One region of the Colwellia sp. MT41 genome, then DNA from elsewhere that is predicted to be linked to it. Evidence: predicted binding sites of a transcription regulator. Region 1 holds the regulator's gene; each other region holds the start of a gene.

Region 1 (7,442 bases):
AAGGTCAAGAAGATAAATTACCGGCATTAATTGACTTAGCTCAGCAATTAAATATTGACCTTACAGAGGTAGCCTACATAGGTGATGATGTCCCTGATTTATCTTGTATTAAAACTGTTGGCTTAGGAATTAGTGTATTCGATGCTCATCCGCTAGTATTACGGGGCGCTGATTACACTACTTTTACTCGCGGCGGTTTTGGCGCTGTGCGGGAAATATGTGACTTAATTATGCAAAGTCAAGGTAACTTGGACCACGCTACAGGCGCTAGTGTATGAGCCGATTAAATAGCCTAGCGCTATTTGTTTTACTGCTTAGCGCACTAATCTATGGCATTATTGAATGGCGCACGGCATCAATAGAGCAAGATACTTTAATCGTTGATGAACAGCGCCCTGACTTTATCGCCGAGAAACTACAAAGTAAAATTTATAGTAAATCGGGACAATTGTCTCACACCATTGAAGCAGAACGAATGGAACATTATGCAGATTTGGAGGTGAGTTACTTTGAAGCGCCACTTTATACTTTATATCCACAAAAACAAGGTAAACCGTGGAAAATTAGTGCCCAAGAAGCAACACTGTACAAAGATAATCGTGTTGAATTGAAAAGGCAGGTGCTTATTCAAGCAACTGAAATTGATAGCTTAATAAAAGAGATTCACTGCAAAGAAATCGTATTAGATTTAAAAACCAACATTATTAGTTCAGAGCAAGCCGTTATTGTGGTCGGCAGGGATTTCACCATGTACGGCTCAGGATTAATTATCGATTTGAACACTAAACAAATGACCCTAACCCAGCATGAACGCACAATTTATAAGAAACATGATGATAGCTAATTTATACCAAAGTACCTTGAAAGTACTAGCCCTAACTTGCAGCCTATTCTTATTTACTAATGCCCACGCGGCTAAAAAAGATTTAGAGCAAGAAATTACCATTAAATCACAACGACAATCTGCCGACCTTAAAAACAAAATTGCCAGTTATTTAGATAATGTCAGTATTAGACAAGGCTCTATTTCCATTACCGCAGATATAGTTAAGGTATTTAGTCGTATTGATAAAAAAACCGGTGAAAAAAATGATACCTATTTAGCCAAAGGAAATCCTGCCACCTTTGAGCAGCGACTAGAAGACGGTAGCTTAATTAGCTTACAAGCCGATGAAATAACCTATACCCCTAACGCTCATATGATCAAGATTTCAGGTAATGCGCTGGTCAAGCAAGCGGGTAGTGAGGTCAGTGGTGATATAATCACTTATAATACCTTAAGCGAAAAACTAGAAGCACAGGGCTCTGATAACCAGTCTGTTACCACCATACTGCAACCAACAATATTAAAGAAACAAAAAGAAACTCACGAAAAGTCTAAAGCGGAACAATCCGCTGATAACGTAATTGAGCAAGAAGCAGATAAAAAAGGTAATGGCAGTGGCTACTAATATCGATAGTAAACCCTCGGTAAACACGTTAATTGCCGAGGGTTTATCTAAGTCCTATAAAAATAGACAGGTTGTTAAAAATGTCAGTTTACAAGTTAATGCTGGGCAAATAGTTGGCTTATTAGGACCCAATGGCGCTGGCAAAACCACCTCCTTTTATATGATTGTTGGCTTAGTCCCCAATGATGGTGGCACTATCAAACTCAATGGCCAAGACTTAACACTTATTCCTATGCATGAAAGAGCCCGCATGGGCATAGGTTATTTACCGCAAGAAGCATCAATTTTTAGAAAACTCACCGTTAGTGATAATATCATGGCTATCTTACAAATACGTAAAGAGCTTACTGAAACACAACGCGCGGAAAAACTTGAACACCTGTTAGAAGAGTTTCATATTTGTCATATCAAAGATAATACCGGCATGAGCTTGTCAGGTGGTGAAAGACGACGCGTTGAAATTGCCCGAGCATTAGCGGCTGAGCCACAATTTATTTTATTAGATGAACCCTTTGCTGGTGTTGACCCTATTTCGGTTGGCGACATTAAAAAAATAATATTACAATTAAAAGAGCGCGGCATAGGTATATTAATCACCGACCATAATGTTAGAGAAACTTTAGACGTTTGTGAGCATGCCTATATCGTTAGCCACGGTGAAATAATTGCCCAAGGCAATGCCGAGCAAATTCTTGCTAATCAAAAAGTGAGAGATGTATACCTTGGCGAACAATTCACGCTATAGTAAGGCTATACTAAAGCGAAAATGACTAGCTTTAAGCAGAACAATTTAAGAGCAAAGTAGTGATAGATTAGCAAACTATAACTACTAAGAATAATAAATAGGAAATCATATAACCTAGATGCGACCTACACTACAGCTCCGTATTGGACAACAATTAACCATGACTCCGCAGTTGCAACAAGCAATCAAGCTGTTGCAACTGTCAACGTTAGAATTACAACAAGAAATTCAAGAAGTATTAGAGAGCAATCCATTACTTGAGCTTGATGAAAAAGTTGAAAATGAAAATACTAGCGATGAAAACAATCTTGAAGAAGCATTTACAACCAGTGTCTCTGAAACTAACACTGAGCTGACAACAAGTGACGGGAGTGAAGAGCAACCAGCAAGTATTGACGAAATCAGTACCACTGAGGCCATGGAAAAAAAGGAAATACCCGAAGAACTAAATATCGATACCACCTGGGAAGAAAGTTACAGTGCTGGCGTTTCAAATACCGGCGCAGTTAGTAGCCCTGCCGATGATTATACCTATCAAGGGGAAACCACGGACTCCATTCAAGATCATCTATTGTGGCAAATGGAATTAACGCCTTTCACTGATACCGATAAAACCATCGCTATTGCCATTATTGAAGCAGTTGATGATGCCGGTTATTTAACCGTATCACCAGAAGAAATTCTAGAAAGTGTCGGTACAGAAGGGCTAGAGCAGGATGAAGTTGAAGCGGTCTTAAAACGTATTAATATGTTTGACCCTATTGGCGTCGCTGCTCGCTCAATTGCTGATTGTTTACTTATTCAGTTGAATCAATTTAGTGCTGATACCCCTTATCTGAAAGAAAGTAAACTCATTATCAATGAACATATTGATTTACTTGGTAACCGAGATTACCGTCAGTTAATGCGTAAAACCAAATTAAAAGAAGATCAACTGCGTGAAGTTATGCGTTTAATTCAAAGCTTAAATCCTCGTCCAGGTGATGCGGTAATTAAAGGTAATAACCAATACGTTATTCCTGATGTTACCGTTGAAAAGAAAAATGGTCGCTGGGTGGTTGAGTTAAATTCGGACACGGCACCAAAACTCTCTATTAATAAGCAATATGCGGCCATGTCTAAAACAATGAAATCATCAACTAATGATGGTCAATTTATTAGATCAAACTTGCAAGAAGCCAAATGGTTTATTAAGAGCTTAGAATCTCGTAATGACACCTTACTCAAGGTGTCCAATTGCATAGTTCAGCGTCAGCAAGGATTTTTAGAGCATGGTGCTGAAGCCATGCTTCCTATGGTGCTCAATGATATTGCTGAAGCTGTTGATATGCACGAATCCACCATATCTCGAGTGACCACGCAAAAATACATGCACACACCAAGAGGGATTTTTGAGTTAAAATACTTCTTCTCCAGCCATGTTAGTACCGAAAATGGTGGTGAATGTTCATCGACCGCAATTCGTTCTTTAATTAAAAAACTTATCTTAGCGGAAACACCTGCTAAACCGTTAAGTGACAGCAAAATGGCTGATATACTGGCCGAGCAGGGAATAAAAGTGGCGCGACGGACTATTGCTAAATACCGAGAATCATTAGCGATACCACCATCAAACCAACGTAAGAGTTTACTTTAAAACACTACCATAAAAGGATCATGCTTATGCAAATTAATCTTTCTGGCCATCATGTAGAAGTAACAAGTTCATTACGAAAATATGTTGATAGCAAGTTCTCAAAACTAGAACGACATTTTGATCATATCAATAATATTCATGTCGTACTTACCGTAGAAAAGCTTAACCAAAAAGCAGAAGCCAATATCCATATTAATGGCGGTGAAGTGTTTGCCTCAGCAGTTAACGGCGACATGTATGCTTCTATTGATACTCTAGTTGATAAACTTGATCGACAAATCCTTAAGTATAAAGGTAAGATAGCTCAGCACTAAGCTTAGCTAAATCATGAATACGCTTTAAAGTAATTAAAGCCGATAAATCTGGCGCCCTAAGCTAAATGAATTAGCACAGTTGGGCGCCTAAAATAATTAACACCATTATGCAATTATCAGAAATATTAACAACAAGCTGTACCACTTGTGATGTAGAAATCACCAGTAAAAAACGTATTTTAGAAAAAATTTGTCAACTCGCTGCCAAGCAAATCGGTGATATAGAACAAGATGATCTGCTAGAAAGTTTACTTAATAGAGAAAAAATGGGTAGTACCGGCATAGGAAACGGCATTGCCATACCCCATGGTCGATTACCTAATGCCAATAAAGCTGTCGCAGTGTTAATAACAACAGAACAAGCTATTGATTTTGATGCCATAGATAATAGGAATGTAGATGTTTTTATTGCCTTATTTGTGCCGGAAAATAGCTGTAAAGAACACTTAATTACCCTACAAAGTATCGCTAAATTATTTAGTAATAAAAAGATGATTAAGCGAGTTCGCAAATGCCATGATAATCAAGCACTCTATAACCTAATTCAACAAGCTAGTAATACCCTAGATGCCATATAGTAAAGTACACGGATATAAGATATAAGAATGAAACTAATCATAGTTAGTGGCCGCTCTGGCTCGGGTAAATCAGTTGCCCTACGCGTATTAGAAGATCTTGGTTATTATTGTGTCGATAACATTCCAATTAACCTCTTACCGGCATTAATCCATACGGTTATCAATGACTATGAAAACGTTGCCGTCAGTTTAGATGTACGAAATTTACCAAAAGATCCCGAAGATATTCCTGAAATCATTGCCTACTTACCTAGAGCAGTAGACGTTAATACCTTATTTCTTGATGCCGATGATAAAGACTTAATCAGGCGTTTTAGTGAAACACGTCGTTTGCACCCCCTTATAAAGGAGAATATGACCCTTGAGCAAGCGATTACCCGAGAAAAGTCATTATTAGAGCCGATATCAACGAATGCTGACTTATACATAAATACTAGCCAACTTACCCCTCATCAACTTGCTGATTTAGTCAGGGAAAGGATTTTAGGCAAAAAGACCGGTTCCATGGTACTGGTCTTTAAATCGTTTGGTTTTAAACACGGTATTCCAATCGATGCCGATTATGTTTTTGACGCGAGGTTTTTACCTAATCCTTTTTGGGAGAAATCACTGAAGGGCAAAACAGGGGTTGATGCAGAGGTCAAAGATTTTCTTGCCAGCCAAGCGATAGTCACTAAGTTTATTTGGCAAATTAACAGTTTTATGATGACATGGTTACCACACTTAGAACGCAACAATCGTAGTTATGTCACTATAGCTATTGGTTGTACCGGTGGCAAACATAGATCAGTTTATATCGCAGAAATGTTAGCCAAGAATTTCCGTAAAGAGCGCGAAGATATTCAAACGCACCATAGAGATATTCATATAAAATCAACTTAATAAGTGAGCAGAATAATGGGTGCTATAGTATTGCCAAAAAAATCCCAACAAGTGACCATTTGTAATAAGTTGGGTTTGCACGCTCGTGCAGCCACTAAACTTGCACAATTAAGCCAAAAGTTTTCCGCACAAATCACCCTAGAATTAGCGGGAAAAAAAGCCGATGCAGGGAGTATTATGGCGCTGATGCTATTAGCTGGTGGCCAAGGAAAAACAGTTAATATCACCGCACAAGGCGAAGATGCACAACTAGCGTTAACTGAAATATGCCAACTTATTTCTGATAAATTTGATGAAGCTGAATAAAAAAATCGACTAAAAAAGTATCTATCTCAAGATTAAAAAGCTGATAAAAACACTAAGTTACGATAAACTTACGCTGTTTTTAGCTGTTTCCCAAAGAAAGCTGTTTTCTTTTATCCTTAAGTAATCCTCAGTTTCGCTACTTTCACAGCGACACATTCTTACAGGGTTTTCAGTGTACTAAATAGCAAAGAGGCAGAGTAGGCTATGCCAGAAGTATCAGAACAAGAATTTAACCAACAAAGGTTACAACAAGTTAACGAAGCGCTTAGCAGTGGTATGTTCGTCTATGTACGAAAACTGCTGCAACATATGCCGGCCTTCGATCTAGCCCTTATTTTAGAGTCTTCCACAGCAAAAAATCGACCGGTACTTTGGCAACTTATTGATCCTGATTTTCATGGTGAAGTGCTCGAAGAACTTAATGAGGAAGTCCGTAAAGGCATTCTTACCAGCATGCCGCCTGAAAAGCTTGCAGCGGTTGCCGAAGGCATGGACATTGATGATTTAGCTGAAGTTTTACGTACATTACCTGACAATATTTTTAACGAAGTCCTCGAGTCGATGGACTCACAAGACCGTAGCCGGGTCGAAACCGCATTATCTTATGAAGAAGATACTGCCGGTGGCATAATGAATACCGATACTATCACCTTGCGTCCCGATGTAAGTGTTAAGGTAGTATTACGCTACTTGCGTCTCAAAGGTAACCTGCCAGATGCCACTGACTCCTTCTATGTCGTTGACCGTAACAATCGTTTTATTGGTGTGGTATCTCTTGCTGCCATAGTAACAGCCAAGGCAGAAGCTATCGTCTCTTGTTTGATTAATGCTGAAGTAGAAGCGGTGCAAGCAAATATGGATGAGCAAGATGTTGCCCAGCTGTTTGAACGTCACGATTGGTTTTCTGCTCCCGTAATTGATGAGCAAGGTCACTTACTCGGTCGGATAACCATAGATGACGTAATTGATATCATCCGTGAGAATGCCGAACACTCTATGATGAGTATGGCGGGTTTAGACGATGAAGCAGATACATTTGCCCCGGTAATTAAAAGTACTAAGCAGCGCACATTATGGCTGGGGGTAAACCTGATCACCGCATTGATGGCTGTTGCCGTGACCAGTATGTTTGAAGATGTCTTTCAACAATTGGCTATTTTAGCCGTATTGAACTCTTTGGTGCCCAGTATGGGTGGTGTTGCTGGTAATCAAACCTTAACCCTGGTTATCCGTGGTATGGCATTAGGTCATGTCGGTGACAGTAATGCCCGGGCACTACTGAGTAAAGAAGTAGCGATTGGCTTTTTAAATGGCATTATTTGGGCGACATTAATTGCCACGGTCGTAGCGATATGGAAACAAGATTTAATGCTTGGTGGTGTCATTGCTTTCGCCATGTTGATGAATATGACCGCCGCTGGACTTGCTGGTGTCAGTATTCCATTGATATTAAAACGCATGAAGATTGACCCTGCGCTGGCTGGTGGCGTTATTCTTACCACAGTGACCGATGTCCTGGGTATTTTTGCT
Region 2 (7,442 bases), 260 kb from region 1:
TTAGGTTTAGGCTTATCTGTTTCTGCAAGGCGCTGTAAAATACGATCTGCTTCTTTTTGGGTAATAGCCGCAGGACGTTCTTTGGTACCACCAATGAAACCAAGAACACGTGGTACGCTTTTAACTAAATGCCAAGATTCATCATCAAGTTCCATTTGAACTAAAACATAGCCAGGGAAGAACTTACGTGAACTTTTACGCTTTTGACCAGCGCGCATTTCTACGATCTCTTCGGTTGGCACTAAAATCTCACCAAACTTATCTTCTAAACCGTGAATGCCAATATGCTCAACCAATGTTTTTTGCACTCGACCTTCATAGCCTGAAAAGGCTTGTACAACATACCAACGTAATTTTGGATTTCTATTTACATGCTGTTCTGCACTCTCTACAGCTGAAATTTCCTCTGGGACATTTTCTTCTTCTGACATATTTTCTTCAGTCATAACTAAACCTGCATACCTGTAACTAAACTAACTAACCAGAATAGAACAGAGTCTAATCCCCAAAGTAGTAATGACATCAATAAAGTCACTACTAAAACAATTCCTGTCGTTTGCACGGCTTCTTGACGTGTTGGCCAAACAACTTTACGTACTTCAGTACGCGCTTCTTTTGCAAATATAGCGGCATTACGACCCTTTTCAGTTTGTAATGCAATTAAGCCAGCAACCCCAACCATTACGACAACGGTAACGGCTCTAATTAACACTGATTCTTCACCGTAAACGTAATTACCTGCAACAGCCCCAGCTAAAAGTAAGAAAATAATCCCCCACTTTAACGTATCGAAAGAACTGCTTGGTTGCTCTTCTGTACTTGCATTCATAATTCTATTCCGTATTTATCTACTTTTTTAATAACACGACTTGCTATCACAAGCCGATAAAATATAGGTAATGTACCTATATCTACACAAAGTGGCAGGGGTGGAGAGACTCGAACTCCCAACCATCGGTTTTGGAGACCGCTGTTCTACCAATTGGAACTACACCCCTACAGATCGCTTATAAAGCATTAGTTACACTTACCGGGTAATCTTAGTTTTTGGGAATTAAGAGATACTCGAGAAGTGAGGCGCCATTATACTCAGCCCAGTGTTTTACTCAAGAAGTATTTGTTATATTGAGTAAGATAAGCAACTTGCTGACCATTGTGTCTGCCAATAATTAGTTAATCTGCGCGAACAAGTTCCCGCCTACGGGGATCCTATCACTGTAGGCGGGAACTTGTTCGCGCTATTTACTATATAACAAGATCAAAAAAGGCCGCGTTAGCGACCTTCTTTAGATATTGATAGATTAATTTGCTGCAAGATGCAGTGTTAGCAAAGTGGAAGTACGCAGTTGACGTGAGTCAATGAGTACTGCCAATGCCGCTAACACCAACTCTAGCGCAAATTAGTTATCAATTAAGCTATAATTTTAGAAACAACACCAGCACCAACAGTACGACCACCTTCACGGATAGCGAAGCGTAAACCTTCATCCATCGCTACTGGGTTGATTAGCTCAACAACAAATTTCAAGTTGTCGCCTGGCATTACCATTTCAACACCTTCAGGAAGCTCTACAGCACCAGTGATATCCGTGGTACGGAAGTAAAACTGTGGACGGTAGCCTTTGAAGAATGGAGTATGACGGCCACCTTCATCTTTGCTTAAGATGTAAACTTCTGATTCGAATTTAGTATGAGGTAAGATTGAACCTGGAGCACAAAGTACTTGGCCACGTTCAACATCTTCACGCTTAAGACCACGAAGAAGAATACCACAGTTCTCGCCAGCACGACCTTCGTCAAGAAGCTTACGGAACATTTCAACACCAGTACAAGTAGATTTTTGTGTATCACGGATACCAACAACTTCTACTTCGTCACCAACTTTAACGATACCACACTCAACACGACCCGTTACTACAGTACCACGGCCTGAGATTGAGAAAACGTCTTCAATTGGCATAATGAATGCAGCATCAATTGCACGTTCTGGCTCTGGAATGTAAGTATCTAAGTGATGAGCAAGCTCAAGTACTTTCTCTACCCATTTTTCTTCGCCGTTCAATGCACCTAAGGCTGAACCTTGAATTACTGGTAAATCATCACCTGGGAAGTCATATTCGCTAAGAAGTTCACGAACTTCCATTTCTACTAGCTCTAATAACTCTTCGTCATCAACCATGTCACATTTGTTCATGAATACGATGATGTAAGGAACACCAACTTGACGAGATAATAAGATGTGCTCACGTGTTTGTGGCATAGGACCATCAGTAGCCGCAACTACTAAGATAGCGCCATCCATTTGTGCAGCACCAGTGATCATGTTTTTGATGTAATCAGCATGGCCTGGACAATCTACGTGGGCATAGTGACGAACTGCTGTATCATATTCGATGTGAGAAGTATTGATAGTAATACCACGTTCACGTTCTTCTGGAGCGTTATCGATTTGAGCAAAATCTTTAACTTCGCCACCGTATTTTTTTGCTAATACCGCAGAGATAGCGGCTGTTAATGTTGTTTTACCGTGATCTACGTGACCGATAGTACCAACGTTAACGTGCGGTTTGGTACGTTCAAATTTTTCTTTAGCCATTTTAAAATACCTCTGGGTATAGAATTAAGTTTAATATTACAATGTTTGAAATATCTGGATAGAATTATCTTAAGAATGGTGCTGATAGGCAGATTCGAACTGCCGACCTCACCCTTACCAAGGGTGTGCTCTACCAACTGAGCCATATCAGCATACATATACAAAGATTGGAGCGGGTGGCGGGAATCGAACCCGCTTCATCAGCTTGGAAGGCTGAGGTAATAGCCAGTATACGACACCCGCTTACTCTATCTGATCATCTCTGTTTTTTGACCTACTCTTATGTTGCAAAATAAGCGCCATAAGCATAAGTCGAAATATGGTGGAGGGAGGTGGATTCGAACCACCGAAGGCTGAGCCGTCAGATTTACAGTCTGATCCCTTTGGCCACTCGGGAACCCCTCCACATTGAGCCGATACCTTTTCACAGGTACCTTATATAAGCAAAGCTTAAATAAGTATTAATGGTGCCGACTGCCGGAATCGAACTGGCGACCTACTGATTACAAGTCAGTTGCTCTACCAACTGAGCTAAGTCGGCACTACATTAAGTGGTGCGAATTCTAGTGTAATGTTTTGCCCCTTGCAATAGCTAAATTGAAATATTTTGCACTTTTTAGCTGTTTATTGTTTGTTTGTTGATTTTTTATTCAAGGAGAGCTTATTTTATCCGCTCAACGGTATATTACCGCGAGCTAAAGTACAAAACGACATTATATTATGTCGGCATATAATGTCGGATCACTGTATTTTATCCTACGGTTACTCTATTAAGTTATTTCAAGTTCAGATTCATTACTATATTCTTAGCGATATATCATAATGCTAAGCAAAATAAAAAATGTATAACTAAAAATGTATAACTAAAAAGTACCAAAGCTTAATGCGATAATGACGTTGCTGGCATAGCGCCTAATTGTCCTGCCGACATTTGCGGTAACACAGGTGATTTTTGCTCACCTTGTGCTTTAGCCGCCGCTGAAGTTACAGCACCTACTGACTTATTTCTTGCTCTTATCATAGGAGCAGGAATGATACGCCCTTTTATTTTTGGCTGAGGGGCAAAGTTAGCCGCTGATTTACCAAACAAGCGGGTATGAATACATGTTCTAATTTCTTCTAGGGTGTAATTCGCTTTTACTTTAATACGAAGATGTGGAATTGAAGCCGCGGCTAAACTACCACTGACAAACCAATCTTTCTTTATTTTATAACCTCGTCCTTGGGTATCCACTAAATCGATGGCACCCAGTAGCTTCATGGTACTGCGTTCACAAATGACAAAGTCTAAGTATTTTGCTTCAGCACTTTTAGCCGCACTTTGGCTAGCACGACTTGAGACACCATTACGAATAGTTACCACATCACTTAATTTCACTCGGTTTAATACCCGGTATTTTGTCCCTAGGGCTTGCTCAACTAAGTTTTGAAAGTTCTTTTCTGCTGGGGTAAATATTGCTTTTTTACTATCAAAAGGAAAAGGAAAGCTATTATCATTTAAACGACTAGCTAACACAGCAACAATAACCACTAAGGTAATCAAGGTAAATAATATCAATTCCATATACTTCTCCGGGATTCAAATTCTTGACGCTTTTCCTGATTCCACCGGATAAACGCACTACTTAAGCAGAATTAAGCAGAATGTGTGCCAAAGTTAAAGATATTATTAGAGGTTGTTCGGGGACGGTTTATTGGCGTGTTGTTGCAGAGCTAGGTGCAGCATAAAATTACTGCACCTATACCCGTGTTACTTCAAAATGCAGGATTCAGCTGGAATTAGAAACGTCTTTAGGCCAGGCATTGATTGAAGATAATAGTTGTTCTATTGTCGAAATCAATAACGCTGCATAAAACGTTTCTAAACCAGCCCTACGGGGATGTATGAGCAAATCATGCTCTTCCTTGTATCTGTTTTTAAGGGAATAACCCTTAATAAAAAGATACGCCTTGATCATGAATCGCTCAGACATCCTGAAACGCGCATTTTGAGGTATCACGGGTATATATATAGGTGGATATAGCGAATTACTTAAGCGGGATATTTTTCTTCTAACGCTTTATATAACTGCTGTTGAAAATCATCGGCGCCAGCATCTAAAGTACTAACAAGTTTAGCTAACACCTCATTGTCTTCTTCACCGTGCCATTCTTTAATATAACTACCTTCTTTATAGCCGTGATCTTGACGGAAAAAGTTTAGTGTGTTTTTGCCGACATATTGTTTAAATAGCTCATCTAAGTCCATATTCATTAAGGACATGCAGTCAGCAAGGGCCTTAGCATCAAAGGTTTTATCGGTCACTGCTGCTGATGCTAAGTTTTCAAGTACAACTTTAAAGTCACTTTCGCCTGTGCCTTGATGTAATTCTTTCGCCAGATCGCGAGCAATAAACTCGGCGCTATCGTTGGACATCAAACGTAAACTTAATCCAAAATGAAAGATATCGACCAGCTCTAATTGCACTTGAGCGATATCAATTTCTTGGTGTTTCCACCACTTCCAACCATGATGATCTAACATCTCGGCACATTCCACCCAAATAGCACGATACCACTCGTAGCCATTTTCACGCCAGGTGTCACTAACACGACTGTTCATCGCATCTTGCATGGTTAGCATTTGACTAATTTGCTTCTCAGCTTTAGAAAGTGCGTTTGATAGTTGTTCGCTCATGTTTTTCTCAAATAATAAATGTCAGGTGCTTATTTTGCCGCAGCTAAAAGCTTGTGACAAGTTTTTGCTCTTTGTTTTGCTTAAAGAGTAACTTTATGACTATATTAATGAGGTAAAAGTAAATTTCACCGACTGCTATTTTGTGGTACTTACACCAAAATAGCAGCCGGAAGAAATAGGAGGATTTATGAAGTATTTAGAGAAAGACTTACTATTAAACTCCGTCATTAATTTAATTGATGATTTGATTTTCTATAAAGATAAAGACTTCAAATATATTGGCTGCAATACCGCCTTTCTCCACTTTATCAATATATCAGCTGATAAGTTAATCGGTAAAAATGATTTCGAAATATTTGATCATGACCTCGCTAGTCTATTTAGGCATCACGATAAACTCATGTTAGCCGAAGGTAAAATAAGAACTAATGAAGAGTGGGTTACTTATCCTGATGGCAGTAGGGTTTACCTATTAACAAAAAAAATACCCTTCGAGTATGCTACTAACCATATTGGTATTTTAGGTATAAGCAGAGACATCACCTCATTAGAAGAAGCGCATCAACAATTAAAAGCGCAAACTTTACTCGATGAACTCACCAAGGTTAAAAATAGAAAAGCCTACAATTTAAAGATAAAAGCATTGCTGGCGGGTTTTGAGCGCTATCAAACGCCCTTTGCTATTATAAGCATCGATATAGATGATTTCAAAAAAATCAATGATAATTTTGGCCATGATATTGGCGATAAAGTATTACAAAGCTTCAGTGCGCTTATTGAAAATCATATTCGACAAACGGATCACCTATTTAGAGTCGGAGGTGAGGAATTTGTTATTTTATCGGAATCCAAAACAAAAATTGATACAATAAAATTAGCTGAAAAACTTCGTCAAACCGTGGCAAGTAAAACCTTAATGCCAGGTATTAACATCACCATTAGTTTAGGTATTTGTGCCGTAATAAAAGGTGACTGCGCAAACTCCATCGCTAAACGGGTAGACTCTCTACTTTATCAAGCAAAAACAAATGGTAAAAACAACATCGTTTTTAAGCCGGTAGAGTAAATATTAAGATAAACACCCGCTAATTAATCAATAGTTTTTTATCCCTTTAGGCTTAACTAAACAACTTTTTCCTTACCATGGCACGATAAACTTTTGGCGTTAAACTTAAATTCTGCTTAAACAAGCGAGTTAAGTGTCCTTGATCTTGATAACCAACCTGATCTGCTATTTCTTGTATGGTCAAATTGCTAGAGGCCAGTAATTCTTTAGCCGTTTCAATGCGTAATTGTTGCCAATATTGGGTGGCCCTAACACCCGTTGCGGCTTTAAATCGCCGCGTAAATGAACGTTGACTCATACCAAATTGTTCGGAAATTTCAGTTAAGGTTAATTCTGTATTTAAATGTGTGCGTAACCAAAATTGAATTTCGGCAATCAATTCATCGGCGTGTCTATCACCCGAACCTTCTAAATAACGCTGCTCTTCATAGGGCTTGCGTATTTCATGGGAAAAATTTCGTTCTACATTTTGTGCCGCGGCTTTACCATAATGCTGGGCAATTAAATGCACAATAATATCAGCCAAAGCATTTAAGCTCGCCGCACAATAAATGCCTTCCGATTGGGTAATAAAGAAATCCGGCTTTAAGTCTACTTGCGGATAATCACGTTTAAATTGCTCAACATAATGCCAATGGGTTGTCGCTGAGTGATTATCTAACAAGCCCGATTCTGCCAAAAAACACACACCAGTACCAACGCCAATTAATGTACTGCCCTGCTGCCAACAATGTTTTAGCCAAGCAATAAGTTTTTTATGATTTTTAAGCACAGGCCGAGGATTACGCCACAAACTCGGCACAATAATAATATCTGCTGGCACGGTGCTAACATTGGCTTCATGGTCAAGGGTGATATCAGCAATCATACTAATACCTGCACGTGACTTTATCTTTGCTGACGACTCACTCAAAAATTTTGTGTTAAGTTTTAACGCTGACTTATCATAACGTCGGGCAAAGGCCTCACCGGCAAGTAACATTTCAACAGGTAATGTTACACCTGTCGCTAAAACGTGAGGATAAATCAGCAAATGAACCATAAGATTTTCTGATTTAATGAGTCTATTAGGCATTTTTATCTCTCAATAACTTACTGTGGCC
Region 3 (7,442 bases), 910 kb from region 1:
TCTTTTTAGCACTGTCACTAAATTACCTGCTCCATTACGCTTGGTGAGTTGCTTCACTTTTACTTTGAAGTTGTTGAGTTTCTTTTCTTGAATACGGGTGTAATTGCTGCCAATTATCACTCCTAAGAATTTTATCCCCGTGTCGCTATGTGCTATATGGGTCTTACGCTCATTTATTTTAAGTTTCAGTGTTACTTCTAGATAGTGGCTCGCTACTTTTAATGCGTTCTCTGCCCCTGCTTTTGAGGTGCAGAAAATCAAGATGTCATCCGCATACCGCACTATCCTGTGCTGCCTGCTCATCATTTCTTGGTCAAATTCATCTAAATAGATGTTTGATAATAGCGGACTAATAACGCCTCCTTGTGGACTACCAAGTTCACTACTTTCAAACGTTGAGCCTACCATTACACCACTGTTGAGAAACTGTTTTATCAAGTTTAATATACTGCCGTCTGTGATGCGCTTTCTTACGAATTTTAAAATTAACTCGTGGTCGAGTATGTCAAAACATTTCGACAAATCCATATCAACAACGTGACGCTTGTTATACCTGCGTATAAATAACGTCGCTTTGCTGATCGCTTGATGACAGCTTCGCCCCACACGATAGCCATAACTTGATGGATGAAAGTGCGGGTCAAATATCGGTGTCATGATAGTCGATAAACATTGTTGAACAATTCGGTCTCGAACCGTTGGAATGCCCAGTAAGCGTTTGCCGCCATCGTCTTTGTCGATTTCAACACGTTTTACTGGTTGCGCTTGATAGCGCTTTTCTTGCAGTTCAAGCAATAATTGGTTGAGTTCTTTTTCCAAATTTTGGGTGAAATCATCGATACTCTGTCCGTCAATACCGGCAGCGCCTCGATTCTTTTTCACTTGTTTGTAAGCCATATAAAGCGCTTGCAGTGATAACATGCGTCCATAAAGACTAAAATGTACTCTCAAATTACTGTCTCACATCACTTGGGATTAGCTTCCTTTACATCGGTTAGGTTTGTTTCATTATCGCGGTAAGCCTTCTAGCGAGAGAAATTTTATTCTCTATTATTGCAATGTACTTAACCGCCTTTATTTTGCCTCTAGTAAAGAGAAATAATTACTCCCCGTGTCCAGTTCCATTCTCAGCCTTGATTTCACCCTTAGCAAATTAAGGAGACCTTGCCTTATTAGACAACTCGTAGACCCGATACAAATCCCACTATTCTTGAGTGATTTATAAATCACTTCCCCCCTTCGCAATCAATGAAAGCTTTTAACTCAAATTGACCCTATCAAACACAATGCTGATAGTCGGCTTGGTTTTATCCTCCACACCATTACTGGCTGTCATCGGCCTAGCCTTACTCACTACTACGGGTTCATCTGCCACCTCACACTCGCAAAATTCTTGAGTCACCTCTTGAACAATACGTCCAACCATTTTTGATCAAATCATTTTGATTGGATACAATGCAAGGCTTCCCCAGTTACTGCACTAGCTCCCCGATAGATATGCCACCCTCAAGCACAGCATTGGTCTGACTAAGAATAGGGCTTCGCGCTATTATGGACGCTTACCCACCAATACCGCCGAAACAGGTTACGGTTAGTTGTGTACATCTATCTTCCTATGGCTTCCTTCAGACCCTATCGTTAGCCAATAACGCCCTTGCCATTCAGATTATCTTCCCCTTAGTCAGGGTGATCAGGCTTCTTTCAGCCTGTCGGGTTTGCCAGCTTCGCTGGGCAAACATAAAAAAACCTCCAACAGGAGGTTTTCTCGCTAAATATTAGTTGATAGTTAAATCATTTAATATTTAAGTCATTAAGCAATATTAAACTTTACGACGTGCTGCGCCAGCTAAACCCATAAGAGCTAAACCGAAAAGAGCAATTGAAGTAGGCTCTGGGATTGAATCACCAGCAAAAGTAGCACTACCAATATTTGTATTTATACCTGAAGAAAAAGCAGCTGAAATAACAGCTACATCAGTGCCACCTTTCATAGTGTTGGTATTAAAGTTACTGTAAACTGTACCAGCGATATCTACTGCGTTGAAAAAAACATCATAATCAACTGAATCGGCATCAGCTGAATGAGTAGCTGTATCAGCTTGTAATCTTAACCATAAACTACTAGTACCTGTAACCGTATTATTCACAATAAAATCTAAATTGCCACCATTTAATAAATCTGAATACTCAAATGTAAGTACACAGGTATTAACCACTGTACAGTATTCGCCTCCAGACTTACCATTAAATGAAGCTATGACACCTTTACCAGAAACTACGCCATTCTCATCTACTTGCTGGTAAAGTCCGCTAGCAATAAAGTCTTGACCATAGGTAAAATTCGAATGACTACCAACATAATCAGGATCCCAAGTAATACCACCTGAAGAAACTGGTGATGCAGATGCACCGAAGCTTGCTAACGCGATTGCTGCTGTTGCTGCAAAAGTTTTTAATAAATTCATGAAATTTCCTTTTAGATATTCGGTTTAATGTGTAATTCTAACAGCACTAAAGCACTTGTTGTGCCAACTTGATATTTATTTAATTTCCCCTTAAAAATCAATAGATAAACAATGGCGCATTTTATGCGGTTAACAAGAAAATAACAGAGTGTAAAATTTCCTGACAACAAACTTATCTCACTTTCAATTCAATCATCGGCTATTCAACAAGCTTTTTCAATTTCGCTATTTTGATATTTAATTCACTATCATGGGCACTTAAGCCAAGCAACACGTCCTTGGCTACTTCCGGTTGTTTAGTTGCAATATAAGCTTCCGCTAAGGCAACTTTAGCATTAACGTCTACTGAGCCGCTTTTATCTGCAGCGATCAACACCTCAATAGCTTGTTGATAATTTTTATTAGCTACTAAAATCACACCATAGCTTTCTTGTAAGAATATTTCATTTGGGGCTATAGCAAGAGCTTGTTCAATATGCAGCTGTGCATTAACAAGATCATTAATTTGATATTCTATCCAAGCTAGGTTATTTAATGCGGCAATGTTATCTGGTTGAACCTTTATCATATCTAGGTAGGTAGAGATAATTTTGGTTGATTTATTTTTATCTACATTATTAGTACCATACAGCTCCGCTAGTAACATTCTTACTTTGTTATCATTAGCATTCTTAGTTAAATGACTTTCTAGCGCCTTTTCAGCTTCATCCCCTTGCTGAGAAAATTGCAACGCTCTCGCTAAGTTAACCACATTGTTGGCATTTGGCATCTTTTTATACGTTTCACCATATAAGTTGATGGCTTGTTCATAATCCTTCTCTATCATGGCAATTTTTGCTTCAGTAGCAATCATTAAAAAATTTGAAATACCTTTTTCTTTTAACAACTCCAACTGATTTTTAGCTGCTTTTTTATTATTATTTTCAAGCTCTAAATACGCCAATGTTGTCATTAGATTATTATCATGAGGGAAATCTTTATTAGCTTGTTTAGCTATTACCAACGCGTTGCCATATTTTTTTAATTTTTCTAATGCGCTAATATAACCAACCCGAAGAATGTAGCTATTAGGGGACACTTTCACTGCCTTTTTATAGGTAGCTAATGCATAATCATCTTGCTGATTATATGTGTAACTGTTTGCTAATATTATCCAATAACGAGATGGTAAGTTTTTTTCATTTTGAATGCTTTCTAACAACTTAATAGCAGCAGGTAGCTGATTATTAACGCGTAAGTTTTGTGCTAAACCGATAACAAGGTTTTTATGAGTATTACCATTTAGTTTATTTTGATCATGTAAGGCACTTAAGAAAGAAATGGCAATTACTGTATTTTCATTTTTGGTTTGTAAAACACCATAGCGGCGAATAGCATTATGATGATTAGGGTTTAATTCTATTACCTTCTCATAACCCTCGATGGCACCCTCTGTTTGTTTTTTAAACTCATATACTGCGGCTAAACTATAAAGAGCACTAATATTATTTTCGTCTAGTGCTAGTGCCTTATTAAAATATGCTTCGGCTTCAGTCACTTTCTCTTGATTAGAAGCAATCAAGCCAGATAAAACATTACCCGATACTTGATATTCGTCACTCGCTAACCATTTGGTTGCAATAACCTGTGCCTTACTAATTTCATCCCCTTGAATATACTGGCGTGCCAATGCAAACTCAGTTTCATGTAAGCTGGGATCAATACTGATCGCTTGTTCTAATGACTTAATACCAGACAAGTCTCCTTGGCTAAGTAGAAGTGCTCCTTGGTTTACTTTAATTCTAGCGTTGTTAGGCGAAACTTGACCTGCTTTGTTTAGCAATAACTGGGCATTGGTATAATCACCAATTTTCATTAATTCTAAACTGGTTATGTGTAATAAATCAGCATCACTTTCACTATTTTGTAAGGCATTTAGTCTAGATACAGACGAGACTAAATCATCGGTATGACCGAGTTTAATTTTAATTGATAACAAAATGACATTAATGGGGTGGGTTATCGGTAACATACCCTCTAAAGCAATTAAATAATCATAAGCCTGCTCTAACTCATCCAGCTTATATGAGCTAACTCCGGCAACCATTTTAGCGACCACAAAACTTTCATCATAACCTACGGCTTGGCTCGCATACCCCCTAGCAGCCATATAATTGCCATGGTGGAATTCAATCTGCGACTTATATTGCAAGGCAAGTGGTGATTGTTTAAAGTGTTTTAATAATTTATCCGTAAGCACATTAGCCTGGTCAAATTTTTCAGCTTTGATTAAGGTATTCACTTGGAAAAACTTTATATTATGATCAAGTGGGTAAGCAGTTAAGTAGCGAGTAAAAGCCTGGCTTGCTTGCTCAAAATCTTTTGCGGCAAAATACAAATAGCCTTGTAATAACAAGGCTTCGACAAAATCTCCATCTGTTGCTAACAAGGTATTGATCTGCGCTAGACCTTCAGCAAACTTTCTTTCACTATAGAGTAAATAAACACTAGCCAGTTGACTAAAAGCTTCATTTTGATTAATCGCGGCCGCTTGAGCAAAGTAATCCTGTGCTTTAGTTACTTCTCCCTCTGCTAAGGCACTCATGCCAGCAAAAGTCAAAATCACTATATAGTCATTATCATTAAGATCTTCACTTGCTTTGACCAATTGTTCAACGTCAGAAAATTTATCTAATCGTGTTTTTACTTGCGCAAGTAAGGCCGCTGTTTGGCTAAAGCTTGCGCCAAGCTGTACCGCCCTATCTAATTCTTTTTCTGCACTAATATAATTACCTTGATTCAGGTATGCTTTGCCCAACCCTAATCTAGCATCCGCATCTTTAGGCGCTAATCGCACCGCATTTTTATAATCTATAATAGCCGTGGCATATTTTCCTTGCTGGCTAAACGCATTGGCACTGGCCATCAATTGTTCAGCCGTTTTTTGCTCACTACAAGCACTCAGATTAAGCGCCAAGGCTAATGCTGATGTTATCATTATTTTATTCATGAAAAAATCCTTTATGAAATTCGAACCGAACGGTTCAGTTACCGTAGAATAGATTGATAAATCAGCCAATATACTGGTAACAATAAAATAAAAGCGACAGCTAACACAGTCGCTTATTGGCAAGGCAAAACAATTATAATCGTGCTAGTATTTTTGCTTTTTTCTGGGTTTGCTCATCTGTTTCTGGCAATGTTTTACTTAACAAATCTTTTGCTTCATTTTCTCGACTATTGGCAATAAGTGCTTCGATGTAATTAAGTTGAATATCAATGTCTTGCCCTTTAGTTAAATCAAAGGCTTTACTGGCATATTTTAACGCCGCTCTTTTATCACCCGATTTAAGCAGTACTTTTCCGTAGGTATCAGCAACATTTGGAATATGAGGCGCTAGCGCAAAAGCCTCTTTAGCATGCATTAAGGCTTTATCTAATTTGCTCTGCTCTAAATACAGCCAAGCTAAATTATTATGGGCTATAACATTGTTAGGTTGTTTTTTAACAACATCAGCATAAACCGCGATAGCTTTATTAGTATCACTTTCAAGATAGATACCCGCCAGCATAGTTTTAATACGATTTTCATGCGGCTCGACGGTTAAATGATGCTCTAATACTTTGGCGGCTTTAGGCTCGTCTTTATTGCCCATATAAGCACCCGCTAAATACACAGCATTTTGACTACTCGGGTAAACTTGATAGAGCTTAGTTAATTTTACTATCGCTTGGTCATACTTCTCTTCTAGCAGTAGAATGCGACCAAGAAAACCTTGTTTTAAAGCATCATTGATAGCGCTAACTGCTAATGTTTTATAGAGAGTTTTAGCTGGCATAATTTTTTTACTATTAAGCAGTAACTGCATCTTCACCAGTTGTAATACCAAATGATCTTGATGGTAATCTAAGCCCCGTTTAATTACCTGCAAGGCACGCTCATTATTACCACGGTTAGCATGTAAATCGGCTAATAACACTACCGGCTCTATATGGTATGGACTGGCTTTTAACCAACGTTCTAAAGCCGATTGAACTTTCTTAACGTCATGCTGTTTTCTATGGTTAAATACCACCAATTGCCAATAGCGTTTTGGTAATTTTGGCGTATCAGCTAAGTTAGTTAGTAAATTTTCGGCTTGCTTATATTGCGCTAAAGTCACCATAGCTTCAGCCACTAATACTGCTTTTTTAATATCGCTGTTATCCGCTTGATAGGCCAATTGTAATTTTTCTAAGGCCATGTCATTACGGTAGATACCAAAATAATGGCGTAATACCTTGTTGTTACTTGGCGCCAATGTCATTAAATAATCAACACGCTGTTTACTCAATGACTCATTTTTTTGTTGACGAGCTAACCTCAGTTGCTCAGTGAGGGCAAAAATATTGTCAGGCGCTAAAGTTAAGCTTTGTTTTAACGATTGTTCTGCTTGTTGATATTTTTTTTCTTTTATGGCAATACTTGCCATTAAGTTATAACCACCCGACTTTTCAGGATATTTTTCCTGCCATTTTATCGCTATCTCACGCGCTTGCTTAATATCATTATTATGTAGCGCCGCATAAGCTAACGCTAACTCAGCCTCAATAAAGCTTGGGTCTAGTTTAACCGCATCTTGCAAGTCCTGGATGCCTGATGGATCATTCATCATTAACTTTAAAATACCCTTCCTAGCGTTATCAGCTGCATTAATAACAGTAGAAGCCTCATGCTGGGCCAGTATTTTTTTTGCTTCACTCGTTGCACCTAACTCTAGTAGCTTATAACTTAAGGAAGAGATAAATTGAGCATCACCCGCTTGGTTTACTGAAAAGTCACCCACAGTGGCACTTATCTCGCCCACTAAGCCTAGCTCTAACTGGGTAACAGCCAACATGCGTCTAGCTTGGTGCTCTTTAGGTAAGTATTTAACCACCATGGTCAAATGATGATGACTCTGTTGCCAGTTTTTTAAATAAAAGGCACTCGCCCCCGCCACTAACCTTAAGTTAAAC
Region 4 (7,442 bases), 980 kb from region 1:
TACTTAAACGGCTTGATTATTTATACGGTTATGGTCGCCAAACGATTTAATAACTTGTCATGTATTCCGGCAAAACTACCGTTACTCATAACAACAATAATATCGCCTGCTTGGGCTTGTTGCGCTATATTTTCAACTAATGTTTCGATATTATCTGCGACTTGGCAAGGTGGCTGACACTGTTTGATCATATCAGCCAATGACCATTTTACTTGCTCGCCTTGATAGATAAACACCTGATCAGCATCGATAAGTGACTGAGGCAGTGCCTCTTTATGTACCCCTGATTTCATGGTGTTTGATCTAGGTTCAAATACGGCTAAGATACGCCCAGCTTGAGTTTGTTGTGTTATTTTAGCACGTACAGCTGCTAATGTTTTTGCTATGGCCGTAGGATGATGAGCAAAATCATCATAAACACTAATGCCATTGACTGTACCGCGTAGCTCAAAACGACGTTTAGTATTAATAAACTCTGCTAGCGCTTCAATAGCGACTGAGCTTGGTACACCCGCATGACGGGCCGCTGCTATTGCCATGACACCGTTATCAATATTAAAATCGCCAATGAGATCCCACTTAACTACGCCCTGTGTAGTACCGTCAAATTTAACGATAAATTCACTGCCTTGCGCATTTAACTTTTCAACTTGCCAACCCTTTTCAAGGTGAGTATCGTGCTGAGCAAACTCTGTGGCTGTCCAACACCCCATGGCTAATGTTTCACTAATGGCTGGGTCATTGGCGGGTGACAAAATCAAACCATTACTGGGTATCGTACGGATAAGGTGATGAAATTGTTTCTGAATATCACTGAGATCATTAAAAATATCACCATGATCAAACTCTAAATTATTGATCACTAACGTACGCGGACGGTAATGCAAAAATTTAGAGCGCTTATCAAAAAAAGCACTATCGTATTCATCGGCTTCAATGACAAAAAAAGGCGCATCACCTAGGCGAGCTGAGCAAGGAAAATTTTGTGGCACTCCGCCAATTAAAAAGCCAGGTGATAAATGTGCATATTCTAAAATCCACGCCAGCATACTTGTGGTAGTGGTTTTACCATGAGTACCAGCAACGGCAATTACCCAGCGGTCTTGTAGTACATTATCTAGCAACCATTGTGGACCAGAAATATAAGGGATATTACGATCTAACATATATTCCACCATGGCGTTACCGCGGGACATGGCATTGCCAACAATAACCATATCAATATCATCGCTGAAATTTTCTACCTGGTAACCAGAGTTTAACTCAATACCAAGTTGCTCTAGCTGAGTGCTCATTGGTGGATACACATTTGCATCAGAGCCACTGACTTTAAAACCGAGTTGCTTAGCTATAGCAGCAATACCACCCATGAAAGTACCACAAATGCCTAATATATGAAGATGTTGATTTTTTTTGCTCATAGATATAATAATCAAGGATAAAGAAGCGCTATAATTGGCGATATCATACCTTAATTACTAAGCTTTAGCTGTAAACAGACTCCTTAAACTTAGTTGAGTAAATTAAAAAATGGCCCTATCAACCGCGACAAAGCAAACATTCCAATTAATTTGTCAAAAAATTCAAATAGAAACCCATGATGTAAAAACTTTTATTTTCTCCTACCCAAGATCAGCAAATAAGTTATCTTTTCGCTACTACGCGGGCCAGCACCTCAACTTTACTTTTAAAATGGCCGGAAAAATACAACCTTGCTGTTATACCCTGTCTTCTTCACCGACAACAGTCGATTACCTTAGCATCACGATAAAGCGCATCCCACAAGGAAAGATATCTAACTATTTCCATGACCACTTTAAGGTAGGTCAGACTATTTCTACCCAAGAGGTAGCTGGCAACTTTTATCTTGGCGAGTCTGTTCCGCCCAAGGTATTACTGTTAAGTGCTGGCAGTGGCATTACCCCAATGCTTGCCATGCTACGTTATATGGTCGCTAAACAATGTAAAAATCAAGTGGTCTTTATTCATAGTGCGCAAAAAGAAACCGACTTGATTGCTCACACTGAAATTGTTAGCTTGGCTAGGCAGCATGGTAATTGCAAAATAATTTACACCCTTACTCAAGTTGCTAGTCCACAATGGTATGGCTTTCAAGGACGATTAAATGAGCACATGCTGCACAATATTGAGCAACTTAGTCATTATCAAACCTTCGTTTGTGGACCGAAATTATTCAGAAAATCTGCTCAACAGCTATTAGCAAAATTAGGTTTACAGCCTAGCAATTACCATTACGAAAGTTATGGTGAATATGAATATTCGAAGCCAAGTGTTAGTTCAACTAATACAAATGTCCTTGCTATTAATGCAGTGGTCAATTCTGCTAATACAAGTGTCAATTTTGCTAAGAAAAAAAATATAATGCCAAATACGATAACTGAAAATAAAATAACAAAACCAGTGGAAAAAACCGCTAAAATATCGATTTCCTTTAACCGTTGGCATAAAAAATGCGAAGGTAATAAAGAAGATTCACTACTTGAGCAAGGGGAAGCCGCCGGTTTAATATTGCCTTATTCATGTCGGGCTGGTTGTTGTGGCAGTTGTAAAGCGAAATTAATAAGCGGTCAAGTCAAGCAACATTCAACCAATGGCTTATCTGCGGTAGAAAAGCAACAAGGCTATATTTTACTTTGCAGTTGTAACGCGTTAACCGATGTTGTGCTGAGCCATGAGTAAGTCAGACGTTTAGCGCTTTAAAGACTAAAAAACATAGCCAAGAATGACTACTAAACGGTAATCATTTTTCTCAGGTATACCCCCTTCGCTATTAGGCTTTGGCTTGTCAGTACGATCGGCATAGAAAGTTAAATCAAGCTCAAAATCATTGGTCAAATCGATTGTAAACCCGTTTTTAAATGGTGGCTATTACCACCAAAGGCTGCATCAAGCATTTGTATATTATATGAAACATTGAAATATATCCTCGGGCTGAAGAACCAGTAATAAGATGAAGTGAAACGTTCGCTATCGGCGGTAACTTTTTTTATTCGTATTTTGGTCTTACTAACGACTATAATCTGCGATGTAATTCGCCTTAAAGCGACTGCTCGAACTTCGCCTTTGCATGCCAGCAGAAAAAGTATAATCGACTTGAACAGTGTTACCTTGCCGTAAATTAATACCTACGTTTATATAGCCATCCCATAAATCTCTTTCCTTTTTGTCCAAAGAGGCTATAGATAAAAGGCTATAGATAAAAGGCTATAGATAAAAGGCTATAGATAAAAGGCTATTTAAATATAGTGAGTAGTAACAGCATGTTTAACTAAAGATAATTCACCCTCTTTTAGTACAAAATAACCTTCCGCTATAGTGCCATCAAACATACCAATACTTTGCCATTGCCTTACTACCTAACTCAACTACATCGTACCAATCTGCATATTAAGTCCTCACTATCGAACTCTAATTTTTCACCGTACATTGAAACTATATCGCCTTTGAGTCACTCGTCTGAGGTGAGTTTGAGCCAATCAAAGTCTTGCTGATAAACTAGGATTGGTTTTTGCCAAATACTTAACTCTTCATTGGCATGGCCACTAATCGACGTAGTTAATAAAAAGATGACAAAATAAATTTTAGCTAACACAGAGACTATCAATTTATTCATAAACGCTCTCATTCATCAAAGGCATTAACGTTATAAAAAGCCATAAAAGTCAGCTGTATAAATACCAAAAATATATATTTACCTGACTATAAATATCAATAAAGGCGTTCTTGGCCTTATATTTTAAACATAACAGGTAAATAAGTATAAATTCTTAGAGGCAACTAGCTAAATATATTCTATAGTAGATTCTTACATGACTTATCAGCGCACCAAAAAAGAGCAACACGAGCACCGTTTCGGTGCGTAATGTAAGGTTAAAACAATAAAAAAGCTTATAAATCAATGCACTTAATCTTGGCACGATTTTAGCTTATTCAATGAACAATAATAGATGAATAATGATAGTAACCAACCTTGATAACTTCATCCATGTTAAAACTTACTTGGCTATTTAAAAAATTTATAAAATTAACCTCACTGGAGAGACAAAATGTCACAAGCAGTATTCGACTTAATTAAAGAGCACGATGTCAAATTTATTGACCTTCGTTTTACTGATTCAAAAGGTAAAGAACAACACATTTCAATTCCTCATCACCAAGTAAATGAAGACTTTTTTGAAGACGGTAAAATGTTCGATGGTTCTTCAATTGAAGGCTGGAAAGGCATTGATGAGTCCGACATGGTTATGATGCCTGATGCATCAACAGCAGTATTAGACCCATTTACTGAAGCGGTAACATTAAATATTCGTTGTGACATTTTAGAGCCTAGCACTTTGCAAGGCTACAGCCGTGATCCACGTTCGGTAGCCCATCGTGCTGAAGAATATTTACGCAGTACTGGCATTGCTGATACGGTATTAATTGGTCCTGAGCCAGAATTCTTCGTTTTTGATGATGTACGTTTCCACACTGACATGAGTGGTTCTTTCTACAAGATTGATGATAAAGAAGCGGCTTGGAACTCTGGTACCAAATACGAAGAAGGTAACATGGGTCACCGTCCTGGTGTTAAAGGCGGTTATTTCCCCACAGCTCCAGTAGATTCTTCTCAAGATTTACGTTCAGCCATGTGTTTAGTGATGGAAGATATGGGCTTAGTGGTTGAAGCGCATCATCATGAAGTAGCTACTTGTGGTCAAAATGAAATTGCTTGTCGCTTTAATACCTTGGTTAAAAAAGCAGATGAAGTACAAATCTATAAATATGTAGTACATAACGTTGCTCACGCTTACGGTAAAACAGCTACTTTCATGCCTAAGCCATTAGTGGGTGATAACGGTAGTGGTATGCATGTGCATCAATCACTTGCCAAAGATGGCGTTAACTTATTCTCTGGTGATAAGTACGGCGGCTTGTCTGAAATGGCGATTTTCTATATTGGCGGTATCATCAAGCATGCTAAAGCATTAAATGCTTTCACTAACGCTTCAACTAACTCATACAAGCGTCTTGTCCCTGGTTTTGAAGCACCTGTTATGCTGGCATACTCAGCAAGAAACCGTTCTGCTTCAATCCGTATTCCTATGGTACCTACACCAAAAGCAATGCGTATCGAAGTTCGCTTCCCTGATCCAACGATGAACCCTTACTTAGGCTTCACGGCAATGTTAATGGCTGGCCTTGACGGTATTAAAAATAAAATCCATCCTGGCGAAGCCATGGATAAAGATTTATACGACTTACCTCCAGAAGAAGCGGCAGAAATTCCACAAGTTTGTTCATCATTTGAAGAAGCCCTTGATGCATTAGAAGCGGACAACGACTTCTTAACCGTAGGTGACGTTATGGATATCGATATGATTAATGCTTACATTGGCCTTAAGCGTAAAGAAATTGAACTATTGAATGCGACTACTCACCCGGTTGAATTTGATATGTACTACAGCGTTTAATTTCGCCTAACACTATCTTGGTAGCGCTTGCGCTCATTATAAAAAGCTCACTTAGGTGAGTTTTTTTATGGGTTAAATAGCAACATCGGAGCATAAAAGTAACAAGCTTGCCATAATGCACCTTAAAATGTACTTATTGACAGATAAAACAATAAAAACATTTTTTTGTATAAATTATAGCTATATACTTATATTAGCGTACATTATGGAACGATGCGGATGTTGAGCACCCAAGCACAGGAACAATTTAACGAACTATGATCAAGTTATTGCTATTTTCACTATTGGGAATTACATTAGCAGCTCCTGTGCACCCAAGTACCGCCAAAATTTATGTCTGGCGTAATGAACAAGGTGTATTAGTTTTTTCGGACTCTCCCCGAGCAGGCGCTGTAGAAGTAATAACTAAGCCGGGTAATATCATTCAATCAAGCACTTCGATTGAGACTAAAGTACTCGATATCTCGCCGCAAGTGACCATCGAAGAATACGAAATAGTTATCAATACACCTAAAAACAATGCCACAATACGTGATAATACTGGCTCTATATATATTGGCGGGGGTATCAAGCCAAGATTTAAATCTGGGCTAGAAGTACAATTACTCCTTGACGGCAAGCCTCATCAAAGTCCACAAAATCACTCTATGTTTTCTCTAAGAAATATTGATAGGGGTGAACATAAAATAAAAATGTTATTACTTGATGAAGAAGGCAAGGTTATTGCATCATCAGCATCAGTAACGTTTTATATGCATAGAGCTTCAACTAACTAAGTTAACCATTTAACTATCAGCCCACGCTATCAAAGAGCTAGCAAGAGAACTAACAAAATTAACTCTTGTTAGTTCAAAAAAATAATACTGCATATAAAACATTTCTTTAGTAAAATTGCATTTAACGCACCAAAATAGTGCAAGATGATGTATCTCCCTGAGGTTTTTTATGCACAGTCGAAGTTATATACAAGAGCAGAAGTTATCCTATCAGCAATCTCTCGCTAATCAATTGGTGACTGCCGTCATTATTCTCAATGCAGAACTTGCCATCGTATATGCAAATCCTGCTGCCGAGGCACTACTAAACAAGAGCCTTTATCGTTTATATAATACCGCAGCTGAAAGCATTTTTGCCAAGACCAGCATTAATAGCACGCGTTTAAAACAACTCATTGCCACCGGTCAAGAGTTTACTGACAGCGATATAGTAATTGAACTCAATGAAAGCCATCGCTTTACCGCAGAAGTTACCGCTTCTTCGGTCGAGTTTGCCCAAACCCCTCATGTATTACTTGAATTTAAACAAATAGACCAACAAAAACAGATAAGCCTAGAGGTTTTTCAGCATCAACAATGGCTTGCCGCCCGCGACCTAATAAAAGGCCTAGCCCACGAAATTAAAAATCCACTTGCGGGTTTACGTGGTGCAGCACAATTATTAAGTAAAGAAGTGAGTGAGGAGCAACAAGAATACACCAGCATGATAATCGAGCAAGCTGATAGACTGACAAATTTAGTTGATCGTTTACTTGGTCCAAATCAATTACCGCAAATAAAAGCACATAATATTCACGGTATACTCGAAAAAGTATGTCAGCTGGTAAGTTATTCAAATGGACAAAAATTTCATTTATTGCGTGACTATGATCCCTCACTTCCCCAGGTTGAATGTGATCAAGAAAAACTGCAACAAGCAGTACTTAATATTGTTAATAATGCTATTCAAGCGATTGACGAAATACATGACATTACCATAAAAACACGTATCGCCAGCAATAAAACCATTCATGGCAAACGCGTTAAGTTAGCGGTGCAAATTAGTATTATTGATAATGGCCCTGGCATTCCGAGTAAAATTCAAGATACTTTATTCTACCCTATGGTGTCTGGACGTTCGAATGGCACAGGATTAGGTTTGTCCATTGCGCAAACCCTGATCAATCAGCACCAAGGTAAGCTATCGTGCCAT

The links. Region 1 encodes sigma-54, which starts transcription at its own class of promoters, with help from an activator protein. Its sites were predicted from a motif close to GTTGGCACGNNNNTNGNNT; they were not measured.
Region 2: a site for sigma-54 is predicted at 4,234-4,252, ahead of CMT41_RS17040 (DUF2726 domain-containing protein). Genes of this name have one in related genera too.
Region 3: a site for sigma-54 is predicted at 2,515-2,533, ahead of CMT41_RS01415 (PEP-CTERM sorting domain-containing protein). Genes of this name have one in related genera too.
Region 4: a site for sigma-54 is predicted at 3,931-3,949, ahead of glnA (glutamate--ammonia ligase). Genes of this name have one in related genera too.

The regions. Positions count from the first base shown of each region.
Region 1 covers NZ_CP013145.1:3,755,194-3,762,635, forward strand. The annotation lists gene kdsC (3-deoxy-manno-octulosonate-8-phosphatase KdsC) at 1-278, shown strand, start outside; gene lptC (LPS export ABC transporter periplasmic protein LptC) at 275-844, shown strand; gene lptA (lipopolysaccharide transport periplasmic protein LptA) at 807-1,451, shown strand; gene lptB (LPS export ABC transporter ATP-binding protein) at 1,441-2,196, shown strand; gene CMT41_RS15905 (RNA polymerase factor sigma-54) at 2,315-3,832, shown strand; gene hpf (ribosome hibernation promoting factor) at 3,859-4,146, shown strand; gene ptsN (PTS IIA-like nitrogen regulatory protein PtsN) at 4,254-4,724, shown strand; gene rapZ (RNase adapter RapZ) at 4,752-5,606, shown strand; gene CMT41_RS15925 (HPr family phosphocarrier protein) at 5,637-5,912, shown strand; gene mgtE (magnesium transporter) at 6,117-7,442, shown strand, end outside.
Region 2 covers NZ_CP013145.1:4,017,799-4,025,240, forward strand. The annotation lists gene nusG (transcription termination/antitermination protein NusG) at 1-446, opposite strand, end outside; gene secE (preprotein translocase subunit SecE) at 449-829, opposite strand; tRNA gene CMT41_RS17010 (tRNA-Trp) at 922-998, opposite strand; gene tuf (elongation factor Tu) at 1,412-2,596, opposite strand; tRNA gene CMT41_RS17020 (tRNA-Thr) at 2,673-2,748, opposite strand; tRNA gene CMT41_RS17025 (tRNA-Gly) at 2,765-2,839, opposite strand; tRNA gene CMT41_RS17030 (tRNA-Tyr) at 2,917-3,001, opposite strand; tRNA gene CMT41_RS17035 (tRNA-Thr) at 3,062-3,137, opposite strand; gene CMT41_RS17040 (DUF2726 domain-containing protein) at 3,477-4,160, opposite strand; gene CMT41_RS17045 (dUTP diphosphatase) at 4,629-5,273, opposite strand; gene CMT41_RS17050 (GGDEF domain-containing protein) at 5,461-6,339, shown strand; gene CMT41_RS17055 (GlxA family transcriptional regulator) at 6,392-7,414, opposite strand.
Region 3 covers NZ_CP013145.1:326,268-333,709, reverse strand. The annotation lists gene ltrA (group II intron reverse transcriptase/maturase) at 1-897, opposite strand, end outside; gene CMT41_RS01415 (PEP-CTERM sorting domain-containing protein) at 1,821-2,465, opposite strand; gene prsT (XrtA/PEP-CTERM system TPR-repeat protein PrsT) at 2,665-5,454, opposite strand; gene prsT (XrtA/PEP-CTERM system TPR-repeat protein PrsT) at 5,588-7,442, opposite strand, start outside.
Region 4 covers NZ_CP013145.1:401,621-409,062, reverse strand. The annotation lists gene mpl (UDP-N-acetylmuramate:L-alanyl-gamma-D-glutamyl-meso-diaminopimelate ligase) at 21-1,421, opposite strand; gene CMT41_RS01715 (2Fe-2S iron-sulfur cluster-binding protein) at 1,531-2,700, shown strand; gene CMT41_RS18905 (hypothetical protein) at 2,725-2,856, opposite strand; gene CMT41_RS18895 (hypothetical protein) at 3,470-3,634, opposite strand; gene glnA (glutamate--ammonia ligase) at 4,068-5,474, shown strand; gene CMT41_RS01705 (DUF4124 domain-containing protein) at 5,783-6,250, shown strand; gene glnL (nitrogen regulation protein NR(II)) at 6,420-7,442, shown strand, end outside.